Regions from separate parts of the Methylobacterium sp. OAE515 genome, predicted to be linked through region 4. Evidence: predicted binding sites of a transcription regulator. Region 4 holds the regulator's gene; each other region holds the start of a gene.
What was found. Region 4 encodes PhoB, which activates phosphate uptake and scavenging genes when phosphate is short. Its sites were predicted from a motif close to TGTCATNNANCTGTCAT; they were not measured.
Positions count from the first base shown of each region.

Region 1: the regulator PhoB is predicted to act here: its motif matches at 3,438-3,454, upstream of ABIE45_RS25290 (CorA family divalent cation transporter).
Region 2: the regulator PhoB is predicted to act here: its motif matches at 5,296-5,312, upstream of ABIE45_RS03280 (Orn/Lys/Arg decarboxylase N-terminal domain-containing protein).
Region 3: the regulator PhoB is predicted to act here: its motif matches at 1,730-1,746, upstream of ABIE45_RS17375 (YdcH family protein).

Region 1 covers NZ_JBGMUV010000001.1:5,180,411-5,187,712, reverse strand. The annotation lists gene fae (5,6,7,8-tetrahydromethanopterin hydro-lyase) at 1-425, shown strand, start outside; gene ABIE45_RS25305 (hypothetical protein) at 900-1,085, opposite strand; gene groL (chaperonin GroEL) at 1,275-2,918, opposite strand; gene groES (co-chaperone GroES) at 2,993-3,283, opposite strand; gene ABIE45_RS25290 (CorA family divalent cation transporter) at 3,496-4,482, shown strand; gene ABIE45_RS25285 (methyl-accepting chemotaxis protein) at 4,683-6,143, shown strand; gene pdeM (ligase-associated DNA damage response endonuclease PdeM) at 6,282-6,995, opposite strand; gene ABIE45_RS25275 (ligase-associated DNA damage response DEXH box helicase) at 7,037-7,302, opposite strand, start outside.
Region 2 covers NZ_JBGMUV010000001.1:677,470-684,771, forward strand. The annotation lists gene ABIE45_RS03245 (TadE/TadG family type IV pilus assembly protein) at 1-913, opposite strand, end outside; gene ABIE45_RS03250 (TadE/TadG family type IV pilus assembly protein) at 898-1,455, opposite strand; gene ABIE45_RS03255 (TadE/TadG family type IV pilus assembly protein) at 1,548-2,204, opposite strand; gene ABIE45_RS03260 (Crp/Fnr family transcriptional regulator) at 2,385-2,822, shown strand; gene ABIE45_RS03265 (hypothetical protein) at 2,822-3,079, shown strand; gene ABIE45_RS03270 (hydroxyacid dehydrogenase) at 3,215-4,195, shown strand; gene ABIE45_RS03275 (5-oxoprolinase subunit PxpA) at 4,215-4,988, shown strand; gene ABIE45_RS03280 (Orn/Lys/Arg decarboxylase N-terminal domain-containing protein) at 5,361-7,302, shown strand, end outside.
Region 3 covers NZ_JBGMUV010000001.1:3,546,969-3,554,270, reverse strand. The annotation lists gene ABIE45_RS17380 (propionyl-CoA synthetase) at 1-1,332, opposite strand, end outside; gene ABIE45_RS17375 (YdcH family protein) at 1,534-1,716, opposite strand; gene ABIE45_RS17370 (YdcH family protein) at 1,890-2,108, shown strand; gene purE (5-(carboxyamino)imidazole ribonucleotide mutase) at 2,187-2,684, shown strand; gene ABIE45_RS17360 (5-(carboxyamino)imidazole ribonucleotide synthase) at 2,681-3,793, shown strand; gene ABIE45_RS17355 (tetratricopeptide repeat protein) at 4,126-4,998, shown strand; gene ABIE45_RS17350 (acyl-CoA dehydrogenase) at 5,155-6,309, opposite strand; gene ABIE45_RS17345 (acyl-CoA dehydrogenase family protein) at 6,449-7,302, opposite strand, start outside.
Region 4 covers NZ_JBGMUV010000001.1:2,972,419-2,979,720, forward strand. The annotation lists gene pstS (phosphate ABC transporter substrate-binding protein PstS) at 129-1,169, shown strand; gene pstC (phosphate ABC transporter permease subunit PstC) at 1,255-2,232, shown strand; gene pstA (phosphate ABC transporter permease PstA) at 2,245-3,135, shown strand; gene pstB (phosphate ABC transporter ATP-binding protein PstB) at 3,158-3,973, shown strand; gene phoU (phosphate signaling complex protein PhoU) at 4,084-4,803, shown strand; gene phoB (phosphate regulon transcriptional regulator PhoB) at 4,992-5,687, shown strand; gene ABIE45_RS14610 (protein-disulfide reductase DsbD domain-containing protein) at 5,868-7,302, opposite strand, start outside.

The DNA of each region.
Region 1 (7,302 bases), 2.2 Mb from region 4:
GCGGTTCGCCGGCCGAGACGGCCTTCTGCAACGGCCTCGTGAACAACAAGCACGGCTTCACCAGCCTGCTCGCGGTCATCGCGCCGAACCTGCCGTGCAAGCCGAACACCCTGATGTTCAACAAGGTCACCATCAACGACGCCCGTCAGGCCGTCCAGATGTTCGGCCCGGCCCAGCACGGCGTTGCCAAGGCCGTGCAGGACGCGGTGGCCGAGGGCATCATCCCGGCGGACGAGGCCGACGACCTGTACATCCTGGTCGGCGTGTTCATCCACTGGGAGGCGGCCGACGACGCCAAGATCCAGAAGTACAACTACGAGGCGACCAAGCTGTCGATCCAGCGCGCCGTCAACGGCGAGCCGAAGGCTTCGACGGTCACCGAGCAGCGCAACTCCGCGCAGCACCCCTTCGCCGCCAACGCTTAGATCGGGGACGGTCCTGGGCAGAGCGCGCCTCCGCCCGCACCGCGGGGCCTGATCCAGCGACTGGCTTCGATCTTTCTTGGCCGATAGGTAGGTCCTTGAACGGGACGGCGCGAGCCGTCCCGTTTTTTTGTGCGTCGCGTGCCGGCCATCGCGCGGCGCAGGACGTCATTGCAGGCCCACGGCATTCCTGGCCTTCTGAATTCCGGGTCGCTCCGCTGCGCGCCGCGATGGTTCATCCGGTCACCGATCCACGTCGACACGTGTCTTCGACCCGCCCCGTCATCCCGGGGCCGCGCAGCGGAACCCGGGATCCAGACACGCCGACGCGGCAAGGTCGGGCACCGCCAGCGGGTCTGGATTCCGGGCTCGCCTTCGGCGCCCCGGAATGGCGGCGCGGGGTTCCGCAGCGCCGCGAGAATCCAGGCGTCGGCTCGTCAACGCACGGGATCCGACCCTCGCGGCGCTGCGCCATCCTCAGTGCCAGGCGATCTGGACATTGAGGTCCCGGGTCTTCGCGGCGACCGCCGTGCCAGCCGTCAGGCCGGTCGTACGCACCGTGATCGGCGGTTCGACGCCGTTCGCCTCCAGGACGTTCAGGGCGATCGTGGGCTTGATCGCGAAGTCGACGTTCTGCGGGACGTCGCTGGACGCGAACGCCACCTGCTCGGGTCACGCCAATCACGTTCCCGTACTGATGCCGCGGACCGCCGCGGCAGACGTCATGCAGGCCGGCCACAACGTCGTCTTGACCAGAGCCCGGCCGCGGCAGCGGCAGGGGGAGCAGAGTCCAACAGAAAAGGGGCCGCCCTTCGGCGACCCCCTTCCTTCGTCTCGACGGGTGGCTTGGACTTAGAAGTCCATGCCGCCCATGCCGCCGCCGCCCGGCATCGCGGGAGCGCCGCTGTCCTTCTTCGGGGCGTCAGCGACCATCGCCTCGGTGGTCACCAGCAGGCCGGCCACGGAAGCCGCATCCTGCAAGGCGGTGCGCACCACCTTGGCCGGATCGACGATGCCGGCCTGGATCATGTCGACATACTCTTCGGTCTGGGCGTTGAAGCCGAAGGTCTCCGACGAGGTGTTGTCGGTGATCTTGCCGACCACGATCGAGCCCTCGACACCCGCGTTCTGGGCGATCTGGCGCAGCGGGGCCTCAAGAGCCTTGAGGACGATCTTGATGCCGGCCTGGACGTCCGGGATCTCGGACTTCAGCTCGGCGACCGCCTTCTTGGCGCGCAGCAGCGCGGTGCCGCCGCCCGGAACGATGCCTTCCTCGACCGCCGCGCGGGTGGCGTTGAGGGCGTCGTCGACGCGGTCCTTCTTCTCCTTGACCTCGACCTCGGTCGCGCCGCCGACGCGGATCACCGCGACGCCGCCTGCGAGCTTGGCCAGGCGCTCCTGCAGCTTCTCACGGTCGTAGTCCGAGGTGGTCTCCTCGATCTGCGCCTTGATCTGCGAGATGCGGCCCTCGATGTCGGACTTCTCGCCGACGCCGTCGATGATCGTGGTGTTCTCCTTCTCGATGCGCACGCGCTTGGCGCGGCCGAGCATGGGGAGCGTCACGTTCTCAAGCTTGATCCCGAGATCCTCGGCGATCATCTGGCCCTTGGTCAGGATCGCGATGTCCTCGAGCATCGCCTTGCGGCGATCACCGAAGCCCGGCGCCTTGACGGCCGCGACCTTCAGGCCGCCGCGGAGCTTGTTGACCACCAGCGTGGCCAGAGCCTCGCCCTCGATGTCCTCGGCGATGATCAGGAGCGGCTTGCCGGTCTGGACCACGGCCTCAAGCACCGGCAGCATGGCCTGGAGCGAGGAGAGCTTCTTCTCGTGGATGAGGATGTAGGGGTCCTCGAGCTCGGCGACCATCTTCTCCGCGTTCGTGATGAAGTACGGGGAGAGGTAGCCGCGGTCGAACTGCATGCCCTCGACGACGTCGAGCTCGGTCTCGGCGGTCTTCGCCTCCTCGACCGTAATCACGCCCTCGTTGCCCACCTTCTGCATGGCGTGGGCGATCATCTCGCCGATCTCCTTGTCGCCGTTGGCGGAGATCGTGCCGACCTGGGCGACCTCATCGGAGGTCGAGACCTTCTTGGCGCGCGCGATGATGTCCTTCACGGCGGCCTGGGTGGCGAGGTCGATGCCGCGCTTCAGGTCCATCGGGTTGATGCCGGCGGCGACGTACTTGGCGCCCTCGCGGACGATGGCCTGGGCCAGCACGGTCGCAGTGGTGGTGCCGTCACCCGCGATGTCGTTGGTCTTCGAGGCCACTTCGCGCACCATCTGGGCGCCCATGTTCTCGAACTTGTCGGCGAGCTCGATCTCCTTGGCGACCGTCACACCGTCCTTGGTGATGCGCGGGGCGCCGAAGCTCTTCTCGATTACGACGTTGCGGCCCTTCGGGCCCAGCGTCACCTTCACCGCGTCGGCGAGGATGTCGACGCCGCGCAGCATCTTATCGCGGGCGTCGGCGGAGAAACGAACGTCTTTCGCTGCCATGGTTTGCCTCTTGTCTCGTTGGGTTCTGCCCCAAGGCCTCAGGCGGCCTCAAAGGGCGGGGACGGATGGTCCGATCAGGCGGCGACGACGCCCATGATGTCGGATTCCTTCATGATCAGGAGGTCCTGACCGTCGATCTTGACCTCGGTGCCGGACCACTTGCCGAACAGGACGCGGTCGCCGGCCTTCACGTCGAGCGCGTTGACGCGGCCGGACTCGTCGCGGGCGCCAGGACCGACGGCGACAACCTCGCCCTCCTGCGGCTTCTCCTTGGCGGTGTCCGGGATGATGATGCCGCCCTTGGTCTTCTCTTCGCCTTCGATGCGACGGACGACCACGCGGTCGTGCAGCGGACGGAACTTCATGAGCTGCCCTCTTGCTTCAGGTCTGGAGTTGGCGTTGATGCGGCCGGCGGGACCGCTTGCGAACTCGACTGTTAGCACTCTGTCTCGGCGAGTGCCAAAGACGGCCGCGAGATAGGCCCGGCTTGGTTCCGAGTCAAGGCTGTCGCACCCCCGCGCGACGGTGCGATGACGCGCCGGCGGCTCTCTGTCTCCCACGTGGATAACGCGCTCTCATGCTGAGCCTGCACGGACCTGAAGGCCCGGTGGCGCTGCAACCCGGCAGCCCGATCGCGCACAACACCGTGTGGCTCGACCTGAACGACCCGACGCCGGAGGAGGCCAAGGCCGTCGAGACCGCGACCGGCTTGCGCGTCCCGTCCCGGGCGGCGCTCTCGGAGGTCGAGACGTCGAGCCGCCTGCGGCGGGTGAAGGGCGGGCTCTCGCTGTCGACGCCGATGATCACGTTCGAGCAGAGCGCGTCGCAGTTGAAGCCGCTGGGCTTCCTGCTGACCAAGGACCATCTCGTCACGATCCGTTTCCACGACCTGCGCGCCTTCGATTCCTCCGCGAAGCGCATCGCGGACGGCGACGGCAGCACGGCCCCGAGCGAAATCTTCCTCGTCGTCCTGGAGGAGCTGGTCGACAGCCTCGCGGACGCCCTCGAGGACATGGCGGCGGAACTCGATTCCCTCTCGACCCGGATCTTCGACTTCGACGTCCGCGGCGCAGACCGCCGCCGGCTGGAGAGCCCGCCGCCCCGCCGCCGCGACCTCGCCCTGCGCCGGATCCTGCGCGGCATCAGCAACCGCGGGAAGGTGCTGGGCAAGATTCGCGCGAGCCTGCTCGGGCTGGAGCGGATCGTCCCGTTCGTGTCGGCCGCCTGCGATGGGCTCGGCCTGCCCGAGGATGGGCGCTTCGATACGATCCGAAGGGACATCGAGTCCCTGGACGAGTTCGAGACCCGGCTCGCCGAGAACGTGCAATTCCTCCTCGACGCGGCTTTGGGCCTGATCAACATCGAGCAGAACAACGTCTTCCGGGTGCTGACGGTCGTCTCGGTGGTCGGTGTCCCGCCGACGCTGATCGCCTCGATGTACGGCATGAACTTCAAGCACATGCCGGAGCTGGAATGGGCCTACGGCTATCCCTACGCGCTCGGCCTGATCCTGCTCAGCGCGATCGCGCCGGTGATTTACTTCCGTCTCCGCGGCTGGTTCTGATATTGGCAAGTTCATTATAGTCAATATCAGATATTTCTATAGCAAATTTCGATTTTTAATGCGATGAAGGCGTGAAAACCATTTCGGCGGACCGTATCTTCCGAAGCATTCAGCGATGGCGATATCGCATTTGGACATCGATTAGCGCGTTGTTAACCGGACGGAAGCTATAGAGCCGTCCGGAGGAACCAATTGTGACCATGTTCAAGCGAGCAACGTACAGCGAGGCGCAGGCCAAGATCGAGGCGCTCGACCGGCCCTTGGCCATCATCGAGTTCGCGCTGGACGGCCGCGTGCTGCATGCGAACGAAAACTTCCTTAAGGTGATGAAGTACGCGCTCAATGATGTCGTCGGCAAGCATCACCGCATCTTCGTTGAAGACGCCTATGCCGCAAACGCCGAATATGCGGCGTTCTGGGACAGGCTGAAGGCCGGCCACTACGTGACCGGGGAATTTCCCCGGATCGATAAGGACGGTACCACGATCTGGCTCGAGGCGACCTACAACCCGATCCTCGACGCGAAGGGCCAGCCGGTGAAGGTGGTCAAGTTCGCCTCCGACATCTCGGCGAAGAAGAAGGAGATTACCCGCCTCCTGACGATGATCGACAATGTGCCGGTTGCGGTCATGACCGCCGACATGACCGACGATTTCAAGATCGATTACCTGAACGCCACGTCGCGCAAGACCCTGTCGACGATCGAGCAGCACCTGCCGATCAAGGTCGACGCGATGCTCGGCAGTTCGTTCGACGTCTTCCACAAGAACCCGCACCACCAGCGCACCATGCTGGCCGATGCCAGCCGGCTGCCGCACACCACCAAGATCAAGGTCGGGCCGGAGACGCTCAACCTGCAGGTCACGGCGGTGAACGACGAGAAGGGCCGCTACCTCGGGCCGATGCTGACCTGGGCCGTCGTCACCGCGCAGGTGAACATGGAGACCGAGGTCAAGCGGGTCGTCGAGGCGGTCGGATCCGCGATCCAGGAGATGCAGAGTTCCGCCGAGGGGCTGATGCAATCGGCCGAATCCGCGCGGCACAAGGCGTCGTCGGTGGCCGCCAATTCCGAGCAGATGAACGGCGCGATTCAGGAGATCTCCGGGCAGGTCGGCCGGGTCTCGGAGCGCGCACAACAGATCGCTGTCCAGGCTGAGACCACCGACGCGACGATGCGGCAGCTCGCCGACAACGCCCGCAAGGTCGACGCCGTCGTCGGCATGATCAAGTCGATCGCCGACCAGACCAATCTGCTGGCGCTCAACGCCACGATCGAGGCGGCCCGCGCCGGCGCGGCGGGCCGGGGCTTCGCGGTGGTGGCCTCGGAGGTGAAGGCGCTGGCCGAACAGACCGCCAAGGCCACCGGCGAGATCACCCAGCAGGTCTCGGCGATCCAGAGCGCCACGGGTGATGCGGTCGGCGCCATCGAAATGATAACCGCGGCCGTGGGCGAGCTCTCGAAGCTCACGCTGTCGATGGCGAGCGCCGTGGAGGAGCAAGCGGTCTCGACCCACGAGATGGCCGGTAATATCGGCGGCGTCTCCGAGGCCGCCAACGCCACCGGTCAACTCGCGCAATCGGTCCAGGGCATCGCCGAGAGCCTCGCCGGCCATTCGGCGAGCCTGTCGGAGAGCGTGATCCGGTTCATGAGAACGGCGTGAGCAAACCCGAACGCGTCCCACGCGGGGCGCGCCGTCCTTGCGGGCGCGGCGAGGCCGTCCCGGGCGACGCCACGTCGCGCCATGCCGCGCGGCCCTGGATCACGTTACTTCGCTCGTGATGACGATGACGGCGCGCGCTCAGTCCCGAGCGAGCTGCGCCCGACCGATCGCGAAGACCCGCCCGTCGCCGAGGAGGTGGGCGGTAAAACCCTTCGGGAACAGCCCTTCGATCGCCTTGGCGCGGACGTTCAGGCCGCCGGCATAGGCCCCGAAGGCCGGCATCACGAGGCGCGACCCGTCAGTGACGAAGCAGCGGCGGCGCACCGCCCGCCCGCGCATCGCGACCTTGCCGCAGGGATGCAGATGGCCGGCGATCTCACCGGTCACAGGTTCCGGGCTCGGCTCGTGGCGCAGGACGAGGCCGCTGATCGTCAGCGCGTCGGCGTAGCGGCCGCCGACGCCCTCGCTGACCGCCGCATCGTGGTTTCCGGCGATCCAGACCCAGTCGCGGCCCTCCTGCAGCGCCGCCACCATGGCGCGGTCGCCCGGCTCCATCCGCTCGGGCCCGCGGGCATCGTGGAAGGAATCGCCGAGCGCCACCACGCGGACGGGATCGTGGCGCACCACGGCCTCGTGCAGGCAGGCCAGGGTCTCGCGGGTGTCGTAGGGCGGCAGGAACTGACCCGAGCGGGCCGCGTAGGACGAGCCCTTCTCCAGGTGGAGGTCGGACACGATCAGCGTCCGGTGCTCCGGCAGCCAAAGGCCGCCGCAGAGATCGAGCACCAGGGTCTCGCCTGCCAACTGCAGGGTGGGGTGCTTGTGAGTCTTCTCGAGTCTCAGGCCGGCCGCCAAGATCGCATCCTCGGAATCGTCGGGGGAGGGCGGATCGACGGTCAGGACAGAGCCTCTTGGAGAAGCTCCGCCTCGGCCTCGGCCAGGATCTCGTCGGCACCCTCGCCGTAGACCCGCTCGCGCCCGATCTCGAGCATCACGGATACGGAGAGCGGCGAGACCCGGTCGAGAGACCTGTGGATGATTCGCCCCTGGATGCGCTCTAGCATCATGCCGAGGCGCCTCACGTCGAGGAGTCCGGTTGCCGCATCCTGCCGCGCCGCCCGCAGCAGGAGGTGGTCGGGCTGGTGCTTGCGCAGCACGTCGT
Region 2 (7,302 bases), 2.3 Mb from region 4:
GGATCACGCTGGTCATCTTCGCCATCGCCCGCTCGTAGGCGGTCTGGCTGTCACGCTGATCCGGGTAGGAATACGCCAGATCGATCCCGGTGGACGCGCTGCTGACCTGATCCAGCGACGGAGTCAGCTGGATCAGCCGGGTCTGGAAGTCGCTGAAGGTCCACATCTCCATCCGGAATTGCTGCGTCAGGCTCATGCTCGACTTGGCGGAGGTCACCAGGTTTGCGACGGCGTCGCGCAGCACCTGGATCCGGAGCTTGATGTTGTTCCTCTTGGCGATGTTGTAGTTGTCGTTGGTGTTCTCGGTGCCGTTGCTGTTGAGAAGGTGGCAGGCGAAGGCGCAGTTGCCGGCGACGCGCTTCATGTTGGTGATGTCGGCGGCGGTGGCGGCGAGCCCCATCGACGGCGAGTTGTCCAGGAGCAGGTAGAAGTCGATGTATTGCGCGACGTTGCGCACGCTGGCCGACTGGCCGGCGATTTTCATCGTCACGACGTTCATCATGCTGCCGAGGGTCGTCCGCACGGTGGCGGTGTAGGCGGCGGTCAGGCCGACCTGCGTGGCGCCCGGCGCCGGGGTCAGGACGAACGAGGTGATCGTCACGCCCGGGACCTTCGCGGCATCCGCCAGGAACTGCGTGCGGGCGTTGGTGAGCATGACGTCGGTGAGCGTGTTGGTTTTCTGGGTGATCACCCCCAGGACGGCGGCGTCGACCGCGACATCGAGCTGGGTCTTGGCAGCGTTGCGCCGGCCGAGGTCGATGGCCGCCCCGGAGGCGAACAGCATCGGGATGGCCATGACGGCGAAGAGGATCGCCACCTGGCCGCTCCGCGCCCGCCCGAAGCCGGCTTCGGACTCGGGCCGGCGCGCCCGGGCGGCAAGCCAGGCCGAGAGTCGGATCAGAAGTTCGGGCACTTCGCGCCTCCCGGCATGATCACCTCGCCCTTGTCGAGGCGCTGGGCCCATGAGATTTGCCGGCTGAACACCAGTCCCCGCCCGCCGAAGATCGAGCGGAACAGGGTCGAGCCGATGACCGGCGTGTAGGCGAGGGAGACCTCGGCCAGGATGTACCGGGCGCCGTCGTACTGGAAGGTCGCGGGTGTCGCCGGCAATCCGTTGCTGCCGTTGAGGGTGAGGACGGGGCGGGCGTTCTGCGGATAGCTGGAGCAGACGCCGCCGAGCAGGTTCCCGGAGACGTTCTCGACGCCCATGGCGTGGATGGCGACCTGCAGGTCCGTCGTCGGGTAGGGCCGCATGATCGCGCCGGACGCGTTCAGGATCGCGGCCATGTCGCTCACCGTCGGGCTGCCGTTGGTGGCGCGCCCGGACAGGTCGGCGATGGTGCGCGCGTAGAGCGTGGCCTTGCGGCTGGTGTCGACGGCGCGCACGAGCTCGGTCATGCCGAAGTAGAGCGCGACGAGCACCGGCAGGACGAGCGCGAACTCGATGGCCGCCACCCCGCGTGCGTCATCCCGAAACCGCATCGGCCGCCCGGCGAGGCTTGGCGGGACAGGGGTTGGCAGGACAGGGCCAGGCAAGACAGGCCCGGTCACGAGCTGGATGGGCAGGCGTTGGTCGAGGTGAACGGCTCGACCTGGAAGACGGCGGCGGCCTGGAGGACGCGGCGCCCATTGGGCAGCGTGGCCTTGGCCGCACCGAGCAGCGGGAAGAAGACCGGCATGTCGACCGCCGCCTGGACGACGACGACGTCGCTCGCCCGCGCGCAGGTGTACGACGCGAAGCCCGCATTCCAGTCCGAGACCCCGGTGTTCGGATTGATCGCCGTCGCCTGGACGGGCGCGGCCGCGCTGAAGCTCGCGGCCTTCGTGATGCTGATGCGCACGTTGGCGCAGGGGAAGAGCGTGACCCGCGGCTTGCCGCCGGGGGAGCACATGGCGGTGCGGAAGTTGTTCAGCAGCGTCGTGGAATTGGTGACGCCGGCATTGTTCGCCTGGAACTGGCCCGTGTAGATCTGGCGGCCGGCATCGGTCACCGCCTGCTGCAGGATCTCCTGCGCGAAATAGGTGATGCCGGCCTCCAAGGTGGCTCCGACCAGCGCCAGGAACGGCAACGCCACGAGCGCGAACTCGACCGCCGAGGCGCCGTCCCGGCTGCGGGAAAAGGCCAGCAGGAGGGGAGGCCCCGGGGGGCGAGGTCCCGGAAGGCGATCCGCCCCGGTCGTCTCCGCAGGCGTCGCACGGCTCATGATGGCTGCCGTCTTGAGACCGATCCACATCGCTGGTGTGTTGCGCGGCTGTCCGGGATTCCCGGCCAGGCATGCCCCTGCCGCCCCGCAACGATGGCGGCCAGACCTTGCCAATTCATTGTCAGTGGGGCTGGAATCCTGCGGCTGATCCAACAGATCGGCACGCCAGTCTCCGACCGCGTGGCGAGCGACTGCTTCATCCAGATTCCGGGCGCGGCTTGGCGCATCCCGGCCGCCGCCCTGTCGGCGGCGACCGAAGCCAGCCCGGGCCTGCGCCGCCTGCTCCTGCACTACGTGCAGACCGAGCTCGTGCAGGCGCGGCACACGGCCTACGTCAACGCGACCTTCACGCTCGGGCCCCGCCTCGCGCGCTGGCTGCTGATGTGCCACGACCGCGTGGACGGGGACGACCTGCCGCTCAAGCACGAGTTCCTGTCGGTGATGCTCGGCGTGCAGCGCTCGGGCGTCACGCTGGCGCTGCAGAACCTGGAGGGCGGCGGCATCCGCGGCCGGCGGGGCCGCGTCCAGATCCTGGACCGGGAGCCGCTCAGGCAGGTGGCGGATGCCAGCTACGGGGCGGCGGAGGCGGAATACGCGCGGCTGATCGTGGGCGCCTGATGGGCCGATCCTTCTTCAATTTCCGCGACGGGGCCGGCACCGGCCGGATCGCGATCGATCCGGAGAGCAGCGTCCTGCCGGACGCCGCGGCGCCGCGGGCCTACGCGCTGCAGGCGGCCCAGGACCTGGTCCGCCGCGGCCGCTCGGACGCCGAGCGGGACTGGTTCGCCTGCGCGTTCGAGATCGTCGACGCGGCCGGCGAGCCGGTTCTGACGGTGCCGTTCAGCGAGACCGTCCCGGACGCGGCGGACGCGTAAGGCTTTCTCCCGTCGACGCCCGCGCGGGCGGGGACCAATGGGTCCGCCCGTTGTCAGGACGGCTCGCTGCGCCTAGACGATCCCCGCGCCGGACTTGCGTTCCGCCACCGCTTTCCCATCAGGGGCTGCCCTTCCGTGATCACCGGTCCGTGCCTCATCGTCCAGCCGATCCACGCGGCGGGCCTCGACCGGCTGCGCGCGGCCGGGCTGGAGCCGCGCCCGGCCAGCGGCACCGACACCGAGACCCTGGCGCGCGAGGTCGCCGGCTGCGTCGCCGTCATCACCCGCAACACCGGCTTCCCGGCCGGCGCCATCGGGGCGGCGCCGGACCTGCGGGTGATCGGCGTCCACGGGACCGGCACCGACCACGTCGCCAAGGCGGCGGCGACTGAGGCCGGGATCGTGGTGGTCAACACGCCGGGCGCCAACGCCGTCTCGGTGGCCGAGCAGACGCTGGCGCTGATCTTCACCCTGGCCAAGGCCCTGCCCGGCGCCGACCGCTCGGTCCGGGCCGGCGACGACAGCTTCAAGTTCACCACCCGCCTCGTCGAGCTCGCCGGCCTGACGCTTGGTCTCGTCGGCTTCGGGGCGATCGGGCAGGCGACCGCGCGGCTCGGCGCCGCCCTCGGCCTGCGGGTGCTGGCCTACGGGCCGAGCCGCCCCGACGCCGATTTCGCCAATGCCGGCGCGCTGCGGGCCGCCTCGGTCGACGCGCTCCTCGCTGAGGCCGACATCGTCTCGCTGCACGTGCCGCTGACCCCGGAGACACGCGGCCTGATCGGCCGGGCGCAGCTCGCCCGGATGAAGCGGGACGCGTTCCTGATCAACACCAGCCGCGGCGGCCTGATCGACGAGGCGGCCCTGATCGAGGCGCTGGAGGCCGGCACGATCGCGGGCGCCGGGCTCGACGTGTTCGCGCAGGAGCCCCTGCCCGCCGACCATCCCCTCGGCCGCCAGGCGCGGGCGATCCTGACGCCCCATGTCGGCGGCTCCACCGAGGCGGCGCTGATCCGCACCGCCGAGACCGCGGCGGGCCGGGTGGTCGACGTCCTCGCCGGTCGGCGGCCCGGCGGGCTGGTCAACCCGGATGTCTGGCCGCACCGACGCGCCCTGTGACACTCCCGGGAGCCCCGCGATGATCGTCGACCTGAACTGCGACATGGGCGAGGGCTTCGGCGTCTACCGCCTGGGCGACGATGCCGAGATGCTGACCATCGCCACCTCGGCCAACATCGCCTGCGGCTTCCACGCCGGCGACCCGCTCGTCATGCACGAGACCCTGCGGCTCGCCGCCGCGAACGGCGTCCAGGCCGGCGCGCATCCGGGCTTCCTCGATCTCTGGGGCTTCGGCCGGCGCCCGATTCACGGCGAGCGGCCGGCAGATATCGAGAAGGCCGTGCTCTACCAAGTCGGTGCCCTGCTGGCGCTGGCGCAGGATGCGGGCTGCCCGGTGCGGCACGTGAAGACCCACGGGGCGCTCGGCAACATTGCCAACGAGGACGCGGATCTCGCGCTGGCGGTGGCCCGGGCGATCCGGACGCTGGACCGCGACCTGATCTTCGTAGTGATGCCCGGCCTGGAGACCGAGCGCGCCGGCGAGCGGCTCGGCCTGCCTCTGGTCCGCGAGGTCTACGCCGACCGGGCCTACGCGGATAACGGCAACCTCGTCTCGCGCAAGTTGCCCGGGGCGGTGCTGCACGCGCCCGACGCGGTGGCCGAGCGGGTCGTGCGGATGCTCGGCGACGGGGCGATCACCTGCGCGTCCGGCGCGCGGATCCCGACCCGGATCGACAGCGTCTGCGTCCACGGCGACACACCGGGCGCCGTGGCAATGGCCGCGCGGCTGCGCGACGCGCTCGCCACGCAAGGCATCGCGCTCAGGCCCATGGCCGCGGTGATCGGCGCCTGAGGGGAAGCGGTCGCGTCCTCCGGAGCCCCGCGACCGAAGCCGCATCACCACCGTCATCCCGGGGCCGCGCAGCGGAGCCCGGGATCCAGATCCGCCGACGCATCAAGCATCTGCACCGATGGTGGTTCTGGATTGCCCGCCTCCGGCGTGCACCTCCGGGTCCGGGCTCGCCTGCGGCGCCCCGGAACGACGGCGAGGACTATCACCCCGGGACATCACGCGCGTAGCTGCGTTGCCGCGCCGAAGCCGGCCGAGGCGCACCCCGATCACGACCTTTCGTTCCGGGTCGGCCACCACCACGGTCGCGTGTCATGCAATCGTCGCAGACGGGCCGGAAAGCCACGCGCTGCATCCGAGGCCAGAGAGGGCTCCATGGACTTCCACCGCCGCTTCACGGTCCTGATGTGCGCCCCGGCCTTCGATCCGGACGATCTCGAGGGCGCGCGCCTCAACCAGATCGTGGCGGCCGTGGAGCAGCGCGGCTTCGAGGTGGTGCGCGCCCGGCGCGTCGAGGACGCGGCCATCGCGGTCCAGACCGACGCGGCGGTCGGCTGCCTCGTGGTCGACTGGGGCAAGCGCGGCCTCGACGGCAAGGCCGCCGCCCTCATCGACATGATGCGCCGGCGCGGCCTGGAGATGCCGATCGTCATCATGGTTCGCCGCAAGCGGCTGGAGGACATCCCGGTCGAGCTCCTCGACTTCATCGACGGCTACATCTTCCTCGCCGAGGAGACGCCGGAATTCATCGCCCGCGGCCTCGTCAGCCGGGTTACGCAATACGCCGAGACCCTCAAGACGCCGTTCTTCGGCGCGCTCGTCGACTACGCCGAGAAGGGCAACCAGCTCTGGACCTGCCCGGGCCACAACGGCGGCATCTTCTATAACCGGTCCCCCATCGGCCGGATCTTCGTGGAGCATCTGGGCGAGGCGATCTTCCGGGACGACCTCGACAACTCGGTCCTCGACCTCGGCGACCTGCTGACCCACGAGGGCCCGGCGCTGAAGGCCCAGAAGGAGGCCGCCAAGATCTTCGGGGCGGAGAAGACCTACTTCGTCCTGAACGGCACCTCCGCCTCCAACAAGATCGTCCTGTCCTCCCTGGTGGCCGAGGACGACCTCGTCCTGTTCGACCGCAACAACCACAAGGCGGCCCACCACGGCGCCCTGTTCCTGGGCGGCGGCATCCCGATTTTTCTGGAGACCGACCGCAACGCCTACGGGCTGATCGGGCCGATCTTCCACGAGGCGCTGGATGAGACCCGGATCCGCGAAAAAATCCGCCGCAACCCGCTGGTGACCGATCCGGAGGCGTGGCGCCGGGAGCGGCCGTTCCGCGTCGCGGTGATCGAGCAATGCACCTACGACGGCACGATCTACGACGCCCAGGAGATCCTGGAGAAGATCGGCGACCTCTGCGACTACATCCTGTTCGACGAAGCCTGGGCGGGCTTCATGAAGTTCCACCCGCTCTACGCCCGCCGCTTCGCCATGGGGCTGACCGGGCTCGACGAGACCTCGCCCGGCATCGTCGCCACGCAGTCGACCCACAAGCAGCTCGCGAGCTTCAGCCAGGCCTCGCAGATCCACACGCGGGACGGGCACATCCGCGGCCAGACCCGGCGGGTCGAGCACAAGCGGCTCAACGAGAGCTTCCTGGTCCACGCCTCCACGTCACCCTTCTACCCCCTGTTCGCCTCCCTCGACGTCGGCGCCCAGATGATGAAGGGGCGCTCGGGCATGATCCTGTGGGACGACACGATCCGGCTCGGGATCGAGTGGCGCAAGAAGGTCCGGGCGATCCGCCGCGAGTTCGAGGAGAACGAGCGCGATCCCGCGCGGCGCTGGTTCTTCGACCCCTTCGTGCCGGACGTGACGGTGAACACCGACGGCGCCGAGGTGCCGTGGGAGAGCGTGCCGACCGACGAGCTCGCCGCCACGCCCCGCCACTGGGAGCTGAAGCCGGGCGCCCGCTGGCACGGCTTCAGCCACGTGGCGCCGGGCTACGCCATCACCGACCCGAACAAGCTCACCGTGCTGACCCCCGGCTTCGACCGGCACACGGGCGCCTACGCCCAGCACGGCGTGCCGGCGCCGATCGTGGCCCAGTACCTGCGTGAGAACCGGATCGTCGCCGAGAAGAACGACCTGAACTCGCTGCTCTTCCTGCTGACCCCGGGGGTCGAATCCTCCAAGGCCGGCACGCTGATCTCGGGCCTCGTCGCCTTCAAGCGGCTCCACGACGACAACGTCGCGCTGGAGGAGGCCATGCCGGAATTCGTCAACCGCCGGCCGAACCGCTACCGCGGCGTGCGCC
Region 3 (7,302 bases), 570 kb from region 4:
GACGGGCTTGCCGCCCTCGTCCAGCACCGCGACCCGGTAGCCCGGCATCGGCACGCAGGTGCTGCCGTGCTTCACCGGCAGGAGGCCGAGCCCCAGCGGGTTGCCGGCGATCGGCCATCCGGTCTCGGTCTGCCACCAATGGTCAATGACCGGCCGGTTCAGCACCCGCTCGGCCCAGGCGACCGAGTCGGGGTCGGCGCGCTCGCCGGCCAGGAACAGGCTGCGGAACGCCGAGAGGTCGTAGGCGCCGATCCGGGCGCCCGCGGAATCCTCCTTCTTGATGGCGCGGAGCGCCGTCGGCGCCGTGAACAGGCAGGTCACGCCGTACTCGGCGGCGACCCGCCAGAAGGCGCCGGCATCGGGCGTGCCCACCGGCTTGCCCTCGTAGAGCACCGTCGTGCAGCCGTGCAGCAGCGGCGCGTAGACGATGTAGGAATGGCCCACCACCCAGCCGATGTCGGAGGCGCAGAAATACGTCTCGCCGGGCTGGACGCCGTAGAGATTCGGCATCGACCAGGCGAGGGCGACGAGGTAGCCGCCGGTGTCGCGGACAACGCCCTTCGGCTTCCCCGTCGTGCCGGAGGTGTAGAGGATGTAGAGCGGGTCGGTGGCGGCGACCGGCACGCAGGCCGCCCTCTGCCCCGCGTCTCGGGCGGCCGAGACGGTCTCGGCCCAGTCGCGGTCGCGCTCCGGCGTCAGGGCGGCCGCGCATTGTGGCCTCTGGAGGATCAGGCAGGCCTCCGGCTTGTGGCGCGAGGCCGCGATCGCCGCGTCGAGGAGGGGCTTGTAGGCGACCACCCGGTTCGGCTCGATGCCGCAGGAGGCGGCGAGCACCACCTTCGGCGCCGCATCCTCGATCCGCACCGCCAGCTCGTTGGCGGCGAAGCCGCCGAACACCACCGAATGGACCGCGCCGAGCCGGGCGCAGGCCAGCATGCCGAACAGCGCCTCGGGCACCATCGGCATGTAGAGGATCACCCGGTCCCCCCGCCCGACGCCGAGCCCGGCCAGCACGGCGGCCAGCACCGCCACCTCGTCGCGCAGCGCCCGGTACGTGATGCTGCACTTGGTGCCGGTGACGGGGGAATCGTAGCGGATCGCCACCTGCTCCGCCCGTGCCCCCGCGGCGTGACGATCGACCGCGTTATGGCAGGCGTTCAGCGTGCCGTCCGGGAACCAGCGGCCGTAAGGGCCCGAATCCGGTGCGAAGGCCCGCTCCGGCGCGCGCACCCAGTCAAGCGCCCGGGCCGCGCCGAGCCAGAACGCCTCCGGATTGCGGCGGGCCGATTCGTAGATCTCCGGGTAGCGGCCCGGCAGGCTGGCGTTGGTCATCGCTTCGGCGTTTCCTCGCGGGCCGCTCTCCGGCGGCCGGCACAGAGTAGCCCATTCTCGCGCGCGGGGAGATAGAGCCTCGCCCCCGCGCGGCGGCGTGCGCGCCACAAGAAAGCCGCCGCACCGGGAGGTCCGATGCGGCGGCTTCTGTCATACGGGGTGTGCTATCGCGGGTGAGGTGTCAGGCCTCAGTGCCAGGCCTCAGTGCAACGTGTCGTTGCCCGCCTGGAGCCTGTTGATCTCGTCCTTGAGAAGGAGTTTCCGTCGCTTCAGCTCGGCGATGTGGAGGTCGTTCGCCGAAGGCCTGTGGGTCGCTTCCTGAATCTCGCGCTCGAGGGCTTCGTGCTTCCGGGCGAGTTGGTTCAGATGCGTCTGCAGCGACATGAGCCGAATCTCCTGTCATCGTTTCGACACGTCGAGATTGGCACAGGATGCCGGACCTGTCGAAGCGTTTTCTGCTGCTAAGTCTCACGAATGCTTACCGCGCCGTCTTGTCCGGCGCCCGGGCGTGACGCATGCTCCCGAGCCATGAACGAACTTCGGGTCCGCGGGTGACAATGGCGGAAGAGTCGGGTGAGAGTGCGCAGTCGGATCTCCTGGGCGAGCTGGCCCGGCTGCGCGAGGAGCACCGGGACCTCGACAGCGCCATCGAGGCGCTGGAGCTCAGCGTCGCCGGGGACCAGCTCCAGATCCAGCGGCTGAAGAAGCGCAAGCTCACGCTGCGCGACCGCATCTTCCACATCGAGGACGCGCTGACGCCGGACATCATCGCCTGATGCCGGTGGACGCCGCCGCGCCCCGCCTTGCCGCGGGCCTGCGCCGCCTGTAAGCGCCCTCTTTTGCCGGGATCAACGATGGTGTCGCCTCCGGTCGCGATCATCATGGGCAGCCAGTCCGACTGGGCGACCATGCGGCATGCCGCCGAGACGCTCGACGCGCTCGGCGTGCCCTACGACGCGCGGATCGTGTCGGCCCACCGCACGCCCGACCGCCTCGTGGCCTTCGCCAAGGGCGCGGTCGCGGCCGGTTTCAAGGTCGTGATCGCCGGCGCTGGCGGCGCCGCGCACCTGCCCGGCATGGCGGCGGCGATGACCCGGCTCCCGGTCTTCGGCGTGCCGGTGGAATCCAAGGCCTTGTCCGGCCAGGACAGCCTGCTCTCCATCGTCCAGATGCCCGCCGGCATCCCGGTGGGGACCCTGGCGATCGGGCGGGCCGGGGCCATCAACGCGGCCCTGCTCGCCGCGTCCGTCCTGGCGCTCTCCGACCCGCAGCTGGCGGAGCGACTCGACACGTGGCGCGCGGCCCAGACCGCCTCGGTGGCCGAGCGGCCGGTGACGGAAGAGAACGCGTGACGGACAAGACCCTCGGCCCCGGCTCCACCCTCGGCATCGTCGGCGGAGGCCAGCTCGGGCGCATGATCGCGCTGGCCGCGGCCAATTACGGCCTCAAGGTCCACATCTACGCCCCCGACCAGGACAGCCCCGCCTTCGATGTGGCCGCCCGCACCACCTGCGCGGCCTACGACGATGCCGAGGCGCTGGCCGCTTTCGCGCGCAGCGTCGACGTCGTCACCTACGAGTTCGAGAACATCCCGCACGCCACCGCCGACATCCTGGCCCGGCACGCCGCCCTGCATCCGAACGCGCGGGCGCTCTCGACCACGCAGGACCGCCTGTCCGAGAAGGAATTCATCAACGGTCTCGGCATCCCGACGGCGCCGTTCCGGGCGGTCGACACGCCCGACGACCTCGACCGCGCGATCGAGGTGATCGGCCTGCCGGCGGTGCTCAAGACCCGCCGCTTCGGCTACGACGGCAAGGGGCAGCGCATGCTGCGCGAGCGGGCCGAAGGCGACCGCAACGCCCTGTTCGCCGAGTTCGGCGGCGCGCCGCTGATCCTGGAAGGGTTCGTGCCGTTCGAGCGCGAGGTCTCGGTGGTCGGCGCCCGCGCCCGCGACGGCAGCTTCGCGGCCTTCGACCTGTGCGAGAACGAGCATCGCGATCACATCCTCGCGTTGACCCGGGTCCCGGCTCCCGGCGTGTCGCCCGAGACGCGCCGCGCCGCCCTGGACATCGCCAGGCGAATCGCCGACGCGCTGGACTATGTCGGCGTGCTCGCCGTGGAGATGTTCCTGGTGCGGGAGGATGGTGCCGAGCGCCTCGTGGTCAACGAGATCGCGCCGCGGGTCCACAATTCCGGGCACTGGACCATCGAGGGGGCGCGGACCTCGCAATTCGCCCAGCATGTCCGCGCCGTCTGCGGCTGGCCGCTCGGCGATTCCGCCCGGGTAGGCGGCCTGCCGGTGGAGATGCGCAACCTCATCGGCGCCCAGGCCGACGACTGGCACGCGCTGTTGGCCGAGCCCGGCGCGCATCTGCACCTCTACGGCAAGGGCGAGGCGCGCCCGGGCCGGAAGATGGGGCACGTCACCCGTCTCGGATCCGACCCGGCCGAAGCCTGAGGCTTCGGGGGCACACCCGCGCCGCCGCGTGCCGCGCGGAGGCCCCGACGCAGCGCCGGGGCAGCGTCGAGCCATACCTTCGCCACATCCCGCCGCTTCCACCAAGTCGTGGTCGGTGCCGAATGCTGTCGATCGATTCACCCGTGCCGCCTTTATCCTGTTGGGACAGGTGACGGGCCGGGTGACGAGGCGGCGCTTTCTTAAGCCGGCCTTCACCGTGATGCGCGACGGTGCCCCGGATCGGGTGTGCCCGGCGCGCGGCGCGGGCGCTTGGACGTGAGGGGCGAGGCGGGCACGCGGGATGCGGGCCGCGCCTCGGGGAGAGTGGGGCGATGATCGTACGCAACGGGCTGGTTCGGACGACGGCACTGATCGGCGCGGCCATAATCTCGGCCGCGGGCCTTGCGGGCTGCGAGACCGTCGGGAGCGCGGCCGGCCCGCGGCAATACGCCGTGCTGGAGACCGACACGACGGGTGCCACGAACGTGAACATCGCCTCGCTGACCGAGGTCGTGCAGCGCAACCCGAACGATGCGGCGGCCTACAACACCCGCGGTGCCGCCTACGCCCGTGCCGGCCAGTTCAGCGATGCCATCGCGGACTTCACCAAGGCGATCCAGATCGATCCGAACTCGGCCTCGGCTTACAACAACCGGGCGCTCGCCAGCCGCCAGATCGGACGCGACGGCCCGGCGCTGCAGGATTTCACCAAGGCGATCGGCATCGATCCGAATTACGGCCCCGCCTATATCGGCCGGGCCAATGTCGAGCGCGCCCAGGGCAACCTCGATCAGGCGCTCAATGACCTCAACGTCGCGATCCGGCTGATGCCCGAATCGGCCGAGGCCTACCATGCCCGCGGCCTCGTGCGGCAGAAGCAGGGTCAGGACACCCAGGCGATCGCCGATTTCGACGCCGCCATCGACCGCGACCCCTTCAAGTCGGCGCCCTACGCCGCCCGCGGCCAGAGCCTGATCGCCACGAACCAGTACCCGAAGGCGATCGAGGACTACAACGCGGCGCTCAACGTCAACAACAAGGACGCCACCTCCTGGGCCTATCGCGGCCTGGCCTACGAGAAGTCGGGCCAGCGCAAGGAGGCGATGGAGAACTACCAGCGCGCCTCGACGATCGACCCGAACAATTCCGTCGCCCGCGCCGGCCTCGGCCGGGTGCAGGGCGGGGTCGGCTCGCTGTTCAACTGATCGCGGCTACCCCAACCACGCCCTCATCCTGAGGTGCCCGCGTCAGCGGGCAACGAAGGAGGGCTTCGGGGATCGCGCGGCCGGCTGGAGGCCTCCTACGAGGCCTCCGCTGCGCTCCGGCACCCCAGCATGAGGGGACGGTCGGATGCACATCCCTCAGGCCGCCAGCAGCCCGTTCTCGTTCTGCGTGATCTGGCGCAGGTGGTGGGCGGTGTCGCCGAGCTGGTACTCGATCATGGCGAGCCGCTTGAAATGGTGGGCGCCGATATACTCCAGAGTCATGCCGATGCCGCCGTGGAGCTGGACTGCCTCCTGGCCGACATAGCGGCAGGCCTTGTTGATCTGCACCTTCACGGCCGACAGGGCCGCGGCCCGCGCCTTGGCATCCGGCGTGTCCACCATCATGGCGGCGTAGAGCGCCATCGAGCGGGCCTGCTCCAGCTGAATGAGCATGTCCACGGCCCGATGCTGCAGGGCCTGGAAGGAGCCGACACTGACGCCGAACTGCTTGCGGGTCTTGAGGTACTCGACCGTGAGCTTGTGGAGGGCGTCCATGGAGCCGACCGCCTCGGCGGCGAGCGCCGCGATCCCGTGCTCCACCACCCGCTTGAGGAGCGGCAGGCCGCCTTCGGGATCGCCCAGGGCTGAGTCGGCGGTGATCTGCACCTCCGAGAAGGACACTTCCGCGGCCCGGCCGCCATCCTGGGTCGGATAGGCTTCGATGGCGACGCCCGCGGCGTCGGTCGGGACTAGGAACAGGCCGATCCCGTGCGGATCGCGCCGCTCACCCGAGACCCGGGCGGAGACCACCATCAGGCCGGCCGCGTCGGCGTTGGGCACGACGCTCTTGGCGCCGCTCAGCACGAAGCCGTCGCCGCTGCGACGGGCCGTGGTGGCCACGTCGGCGAGGTCGTAGCGGGACTGGCGCTCGGTGTGGGCGAGGGTCAGGCGCAGGCCGCCGGCGACGAGGTCCGGGACGAGGCGTTCCTTCTGCGCCGCGCTGCCGCCGAGCCGCAGGGCAGTCGAGCCGAGGACGAGGCTTGCCAGCAGCGGCTCGACCACGAGGTTGCGGCCGACCGCTTCCATGACCAGCAGAGTCTCAACCGGGCCGCCGCCGAACCCGCCTTCCTCTTCCGAGAACGGCAGTCCGGTGACGCCGAGTTCGGAAAAAGCCGCCCAGCCCTCCGCGGGGAAGCCCAGCGGCGCCTTCAGCCGCGCCTGGCGGCTCTCCAGCGACGGGTAGAGGTCGGCGGCGAGCCGCTCGACCGAGTCGCGCAGGAGCGACTGGTCCTCGTTCAGGTCGAAATCCATGGTGGTGTTCCCCTGGCCCCTCTCCTCCCCCTTGCGGGGAGGAGGCGGAGGTGGGGGTGGTGCAGGAGGCACCGTGGCACTCAATCCTGAGCCACCCCCACCCCTGACCCCTCTCCCCGCAAGGGGGAGGGGAAATCGCTCACAACCCCAGAATGCCCTTGGCGATGACGTTGTGCTGGATCTCGTTCGAGCCGCCGTAGATCGAGACCTTGCGGTTGTTGAAGTAGCTCGGCGCCGCCGCGTCGACCCAGTCGAAGCCGCCCGGCAGGTTGTTGGCGCCTGCCCCACGCGCCGGAGCCGCGAGGGCGAAGGGCCCGGCGAGTTCCACCAGCAGCTCGGTCGCGGCCTGCTGGAGCTGCGAGCCGCGGATCTTGAGGAGCGACGAGGCGGGATCGGGCTCCACCGAATCTGCCCGGCCCTGCTTGGCCGCCACCCGCATCTGGGTGATCTCCAGCGCCTTCAGCTCGATCTCCACCTCCGCGACGCGGGTCCGGAAGGCGGGATCATCCCACATGGTGCCCGACCCGGCCGGCATCTCCCGGGCGAGACGCTTGATCCGGGCGATCCGCTCCTTGGTGAGACCGATCCGGGCAATGCCGGTCCGCTCGTTGGCGAGCAGGAATTTCGCGTAGTCCCAACCCCGGTTCTCCTCGCCGACAAGGTTCTCGACCGGCACGCGGACGGAATCGAAGAAGACCTCGTTGACCTCGTGCCGGCCCTCCAGCGTGAGGATCGGGCGCACGGTGATGCCGGGCGTCTTCATGTCGATCAGCAGGAAGGAGATGCCGCGCTGCTTCTTGGCCTCGAAGTCGGTGCGGACCAGGCAGAAGATCCAGTCGGCGTGCTGGCCGAGGGTCGTCCAGGTCTTCTGACCGTCGACGATATAGTGGTCGCCGTCGCGCAAAGCCTTGGTCTTGAGCGAGGCGAGGTCGGAGCCGGCGCCGGGCTCCGAGAAGCCCTGGCACCACCAATCGTCGAGATTGGCCGCGCGGG
Region 4 (7,302 bases):
CGTAACCGCCCAGCCATCGGGCGGCCGGCGCTGGGTCTCTTCGGAAGATCGGCCGCAGAGCTCTGCCGCGGGCATGGGCTTGCCGGCGGAGCGGCGCAGGCTCTTGCCCGACGGCAACGGAGAATCCCTTGAGACCCTTCGCTTACGCGCTCGCCGTCGGCCTCGCGACGGTTCAGCTGGCGTCCGCGGCGCTCGCCGCCGACATCACCGGAGCCGGGGCCACGTTCCCCTTCCCGGTCTACTCGAAGTGGGCCGAAGCCTATCGCAAGGAGACCGGCTCGGGCCTCAACTATCAGTCGATCGGCTCCGGCGGCGGCATCAAGCAGATCCAGGCCAAGACCGTCGATTTCGGCGCCACGGACGCGCCGCTGAAGGCCGAGCAGCTCGCCAAGGACGGCCTCGTCCAGTTCCCGACCGTGATGGGCGGCGTCGTGCCGGTGGTGAACATCCCCGGGATCGAGCCGGGCAAGCTCAAGCTCACCGGCGACATCCTGGCCGACATCTACGCCGGCAAGATCGCCAAATGGTCGGATCCGCGGATCGCGAAGCTCAATGACGGGCTGAAGCTCCCCGATTCCAACATCACGCCGGTCTACCGCTCGGATGCGTCCGGCACGACCAACATCTTCACCACCTACCTCTCCCAGTCGTCCGACACCTGGAAGAAGGAATACGGCGCGGCCACCACGATCTCCTGGCCGGTGGGTCAGGGCGGCAAGGGCAACGAGGGTGTGACCGCCACCGTGAAGCAGGTCCCGAACGCGATCGGCTACGTCGAGTCGGCCTATGCCAAGCAGAACAAGCTCTCCTACGCCCTGCTGCAGAACAAGGCCGGCAAGTACCCGCAGCCGGACGACAAGGCGTTCCAGGCCGCGGCCGCGAGCGCCGACTGGAAAGCCGCCCCGGGCTTCGGCATCTCGCTGACCAACCAGCCGGGCGATGACGCGTGGCCGATCACGGCGGCGACCTTCATCCTGATCCACAAGGATGCGGCCGATCCGGCCAAGGCCGCCGACGTGCTCAAGTTCTTCGACTGGGCCTACAAGAACGGCGACAAGCTCGCCACCGATCTCGACTATGTGCCGCTGCCGGACAACGTCGTCGAGCTCATCCACCAGGAGTGGAAAGACGTGAAGGGCAAGGACGGTAAGCCTGTCTTCAACATGTGAGCGTGGCCGGGAGGAGGTGACAACCTCCTCCCTCGCTTCCGGGAACGCACCGCGCTACCACGCCACCCTTCGCAGAGAACCGCGGATGCCCGCTTTGACAGAATCGATCGCCCTCGGCCGAACGCGTGCTGCGACCGCGCGGAAGGCGCCGAGCCGCAGCCTCGACACCCTGTTCCGGACCTGCTCGTACGGCGCCGCGCTGCTGGTGCTCCTCGTCCTCGCCGGGATCCTCGGCTCGATCCTGTACGGCGGCTGGCCCGCCTTCCGCGAGTTCGGCTTCGGATTCCTGACCTCGAGCGCCTGGAACGTCGGGACCGAGCAGTATGGTGCCCTGGTCGCGGTGCTCGGGACCGTCGCCTCCGCCTTCCTGGCACTGCTGATCGGCGTACCCGTCTCCCTCGGGATCGCGGTCTACCTGACGCAGCTCTGCCCCGGCTGGGCGCGCAAGCCGGTCGCCATGACGATCGAGCTGCTCGCCGCCGTGCCGAGCATCATCTACGGCATGTGGGGCCTGTTCGTGTTCGCGCCGCTCTTCGCGCGCTTCGTGCAGATCCCGGTCTCGAACCTCGTCGAAGGCATGCCGATCATCGGCACGTTGTTCTACGCTCGCGTGCCGTCCGGCGTCGGCGTGCTCACCGCCGGCATCATCCTGGCGATCATGATCGTGCCGTTCATCGCCTCGATCGCCCGCGACATGCTCGACCAGATCCCGACCGTGCTGCGCGAGAGCGCCTACGGCATCGGCTGCACCACCTGGGAGGTCGTGCGCCACGTGCTGGTGCCGCAGGCCGCGGTCTCGATCATCGGCGCGATCATGCTCGGGCTCGGCCGGGCCCTCGGCGAGACGATGGCGGTGACCTTCGTGGTCGGCAACGCCAACCGCCTCTCGGCCTCGATCTTCGACCCGAGTTCCACCATCGCGTCGCGCATCGCCAACGAGTTCAACGAGGCGGACGGCCTCCAGCTGAACGCGCTGATGGCCCTGGGCTGCATCCTGTTCGTGATCACCTTCGTGGTGCTCATCATCGCCCGGCTGCTGACGCGCCGCGTCCAGTCCGCCTGAGGAGCCCGCGCGATGGACGCTTCCAACACGATCACCATGACCACCGGGCGCCGTTCCGGTCGTGTCCGCCGCGGCCGCCGCGTCGCCGACCGGGCCCTGCGGATCGCCTGTACCGGCGCGACCCTGGTGGGCGCCCTGGTCCTGGGCTCGATCCTGGTGATGCTGATCGTCCAGGGCGTGCGCGGATTCACGCCGACCCTGTTCACCAACCCGACCCCGGGTCCGGGCTCAGAGGGCGGCGGCATCGCCAACGCGATCCTCGGCAGCCTCGTCCTGACCGGGATCGGCATCCTGATCGCGACGCCGATCGGCGTCATGGCGGGGACCTACCTCGCCGAGTACGGGCGCGGCTCGAAGCTCGCGGCGCTGATCCGGTTCCTCAACGACATCCTGCTCTCGGCGCCGTCGATCCTGATCGGGCTGTTCGTCTACACGCTGATGGTGCGGCCGATGGGGACCTACTCGGGCTGGGCCGGCGGCGTGGCGCTCGCGATCATCGCCGTGCCGGTGATCGTGCGCACCACCGAGGACATGCTGCGCCTCGTCCCCGGCACCCTGCGGGAGGCCGGCGCGGCCCTCGGGGCGCCGCCCTCGACGGTGATCACCAGCGTGACATGGCGCGCGGCCTCGGCCGGCATCGTCACCGGCATCATCCTGGCGCTGGCGCGCATCGCCGGCGAGACCGCGCCGCTGCTGTTCACGGCGCTCAACAACAATTCCTGGTTCTCCGCCAACCTGATGGGCGGCGTCGCGAACCTGCCGGTGATGATCTACCAGTTCGCTCTGTCGCCCTATCCGAACTGGCAGGGGCTCGCCTGGGCGGGCGCGCTCCTGATCACCGCGACCATCCTGGTGCTGTCGATCATCGCGCGCCTCGTGATCAAGCCGCAGACTTCGCGCTGAGACCCCTTTCGAGGACACGACGATGAACGCCGCCTCCGCGATCCCCACGGTCGAGCTGAACCGCAACCGCGCCGACGAGGGCGGACCCGTGCGGATCGCCGTGAAGGACCTGAACTTCTACTACGGCAGCTTCCACGGCCTGAAGGACGTCAACCTCGACTTCCATGACCGGCAGGTCACGGCGCTGATCGGCCCCTCCGGCTGCGGCAAGTCCACCCTGCTGCGCTGCTTCAACCGGATCTACAGCCTCTATCCGGAGCAGCGCGCCGAGGGCGAGATCCTGCTCGACGGCGAGAACATCCTCAGCCCCTCGGTCGACCTGAACGAGCTGCGCTCGCGCATCGGCATGGTGTTCCAGAAGCCGACGCCGTTCCCGATGTCGATCTACGACAACGTGGCCTTCGGCCTGCGCCTCTACGAGAAGCTGCCGAAATCCGAGCTCGACGGCCGGATCGAGGAATCTCTGCGCAAGGCCGCCCTCTGGGACGAGGTGAAGGATAAGCTCCGTCAGGCGGGGACCGGCCTGTCGGGCGGCCAGCAGCAGCGCCTGTGCATCGCCCGGACGGTGGCGCAGAAGCCGGAGGTGATCCTGTTCGACGAGCCGACCTCGGCCCTCGACCCGATCTCCACGGGCCGCATCGAGGAGCTGATCGAGCAGCTGCGCGACGAGTTCACCATCGTGATCGTCACCCACAACATGCAGCAGGCGGCGCGCATCTCGCAGTTCACCGCCTTCATGTATCTGGGACAGCTCGTCGAGTTCGGTCCGACCAACCGGATGTTCATGAACCCGACGGAACGCCGCACGCAGGACTACATCACCGGCCGGTTCGGCTAGTCTGCCGGGCCGCTCCGGTCCCGGGACCGCCGCATCGCGTCTCCAGCGCGCCGGCGGATCCCGCAAGCCTCCCGGAGGGCCGTCCCCGGGACCCCATCGAAGGATCCGCCATGCCCGGCCATATCGTCACCTCCTACGACACCGACCTGGAGAACCTGCGTCGCTCGATCTCGGAGATGGGCGGCGTGGCCGAGAAGATGACCGCTGAGGCGACCGACGCCCTCGTGCGCCGGGACGACACGCTCGCCCAGGCGGTGATCCTCGCCGACAAGCGCCTCGACGCGCTGCAGCGGGACATCGAAGAGCGCGCGGTCCTGCTGATCGCCCGGCGCCAGCCCCTGGCCATCGACCTGCGCGAGACCATCTCGGCGATCCGCGTCTCCGGCGATCTCGAGCGGATCGGCGATCTCGCGAAGAACGTCGCCAAGCGGGTGGTGGCGATCTCCGACCAGGCGCCGGCCCAGAAGATCGTGCTCGGCGTCCGCCACATGAGCGACCTCGCCGAGGGTCAGCTCAAGGACGTGCTCGACGCCTATGCGAGCCGCGACGTCCAGGCGGCCCACGATGTCTGGGAGCGCGACGGCGAGATCGACGCCCTTTACAATTCCCTGTTCCGCGAACTCCTGACCTACATGATGGAGGATCCGCGCAACATCTCGTTCTGCACGCATCTGCTGTTCTGCGCCAAGAACGTCGAGCGGATCGGCGACCACACCACCAACATCGCCGAGACGATCCACTACCTCGCCACCGGCGAGACGCTGGCGGGCGACCGGCCGAAAAACGACGCGTCGAACTACGCGACCGTGGACGGGGTGCAGGCTCCGTAGGCGGGCCGGCCTGATTTCACGCGCCGGCCTGCGCGCTCTCCTGTGGGGCGCGGTCGGAGAATCGGAGGGTGCGGGTTGAGGCTGAGCGGCGCCTCCCGCACCCTCCGCCTGCACGTCCGCTCCGATGCGCGTCGGGGTGTCGGCAGGCTGTGTGGCGCCGCCTCGGGAACGGGTCTTCGAACGTGAGCATGCAAGTCCTGATCGTCGAGGACGAGGAGGCGCTGACCACGCTGCTGCGCTACAACCTTGAGGCCGAGGGCTTCCTCGTCGACGCGGCGGCCCGCGGCGACGATGCGGAGCTGCTCCTGGCCGAGCGGATTCCCGATCTCGTCCTGCTCGACTGGATGCTGCCCGGCCTCTCGGGGATCGAGCTCTGCCGCCGGATCCGGGCGCGCCGGGAGACCGAGCGGCTGCCGGTGATCATGCTCACCGCCCGCGGCGAGGAGGGCGACCGGATTCGCGGTCTAGGCACAGGCGCCGACGACTACATCGTCAAGCCGTTCTCCGTGCCGGAGCTGCTGGCCCGGATCCGCGCGCTGCTGCGCCGGGCCAAGCCTGCCCACAGCTCGGACCGGCTGGCCGCCGGCGATCTCGAACTCGACCGCACCGGCCACCGCGTCCGCCGCGGCGGCGAGGAGCTGCATCTCGGCCCGACCGAGTTCCGGCTGCTGGAATTCCTGATGCTGGCCCCGGGCCGGGTCTTCTCCCGCGAGCAGCTCCTCGACGGGGTCTGGGGCCACGACGTCTACATCGACGAGCGCACGGTGGACGTGCATGTCGGGCGCCTGCGCAAGGCGCTGAACGGCCCGCGCCAGGCCGATCCGATCCGCACGGTCCGCGGCTCGGGCTACGCCTTCGACGAGACCTTCTCGCTGGAGGCGTGAGGCGGCCGCACGGGCTGTCCGAAAGGAACTTCGGTCCGGCGCGCCGTCGTCACGCGTTCAGCGACGTGTCCCGGGGCGGCGCGCGGCCGGTTGGCGTGGCGCTGCTGGATTGCTTCACTCCGCTCGCGAAGACTGCGACCGAGCGCATCGATGCCCTAGGGGCTCGGACCCCGGAAAGGCTCAGCGGGCCAGCGCCGCGCTCCGGCCGGACGCGGTCGGGACCGCGTCCAGCGCCGCCAGAACCGTTCCCTCGGTCAGGATCTGCGGCAGCACCTGGGGCTCCCCGGTCCCGGCATAAAGCAGGTAGAGCGGCACGCCGCTGCGCCCGTACTTCTCCAGCAGGCGGGTGATCTCGGGATTCTGGTTGGTCCAGTCGCCCTTCATGTAGGTCACGCCGCGCTCGGCCATCGCCGCCCGCACGGCTTTGGTGTTGAGCGAGGTCGCCTCGTTCACCGCGCAGGCGATGCACCACGCCGCCGTCATATCGATGAAGACCGGGCGGCGGGCGCTTACCAGCGAATCGAGGCGCGCCTGCGTGAACGGCTCGATCCCGTCGGCAGCGGCCTGCGCCGACGGGAGCGTGCGCTGCTGCGGGAGGGTCACGGCGAGGGCCGCGACGGCGACGATCGCCAGGATTGCGGCGGCCTGGGCGATCCGACCGGTGCGGGGCGCGGCGGCGCGTCCGCGCTCCCAGGCCCAGGCGGCGAAGCCGACCAGAACCAGCCCGATCAGCGCCGCCAGCAGCCCGCGCGGATCGACCTGCTGCGCCAGCACCCAGACCAGCCACGCCACCGTTGCGTAGACCGGGAAGGCCAGGATCTGCTTGAGAACCTCCATCCAGGCGCCGGGCCGCGGCAGCGCCCGCAGGGCCGGCGGCCAGAGGGTCAGCGCGAGGAAGGGCAGGGCGAGGCCGAGGCCGAGGCTCGCGAACACCGCGAGCGCCACGCCGGCGCTCTGGGTCAGTGCGAAGCCCACTGCCGAGCCCATGAACGGCGCCGTGCAGGGCGTGGCCACGAGCGTCGCGAGCACGCCCGTAAAGAATGAGCCGCTCAGGCCCGCGCGCCGGGCGAGGCCGTCGCCAAGGCCGGCAAGCCGGCCGCCGACATGGACGACGCCCGACAGGCTGAGGCCCATCGCGAACAACAGATAGGCCAGCCCCGCCACCACGATCGGCGATTGCAGCTGAAAGCCCCAGCCGATGGCCGCCCCGCCGCCCTTCAGGGCGATCAGGAGATTCGCGAGTCCCAGGAAGCTCGCCAGCACGCCGGCGGTGTAGGCCACGCCGTGGAGACGCAGCCGGCCCGGGCTCTCGCCGGCATGCCGGATCAGGCCGAGAACCTTGATCGACAGGACCGGGAAGACGCAGGGCATCAGGTTGAGGATCAGGCCGCCGAGGAACGCGAAGGCCGCCGCGGTCGCGAGCGTCAGCGCGTCGAAATCGGGCGCGATCGCCCGTGCCGCGGGTGCTTCCAGCGTCGTGGCCGGAGCCGCCGTCGGCAAGACCGGCTCGTCGCCATACGCGAAGGCGAGCCGGCGGGGACCAGCATCGGTGACCTCCTCGAGGGTGAGGACGCCCGGCAGCGCGGCGGGCGCCGGCTCGGTCGGGCTGCTGCGG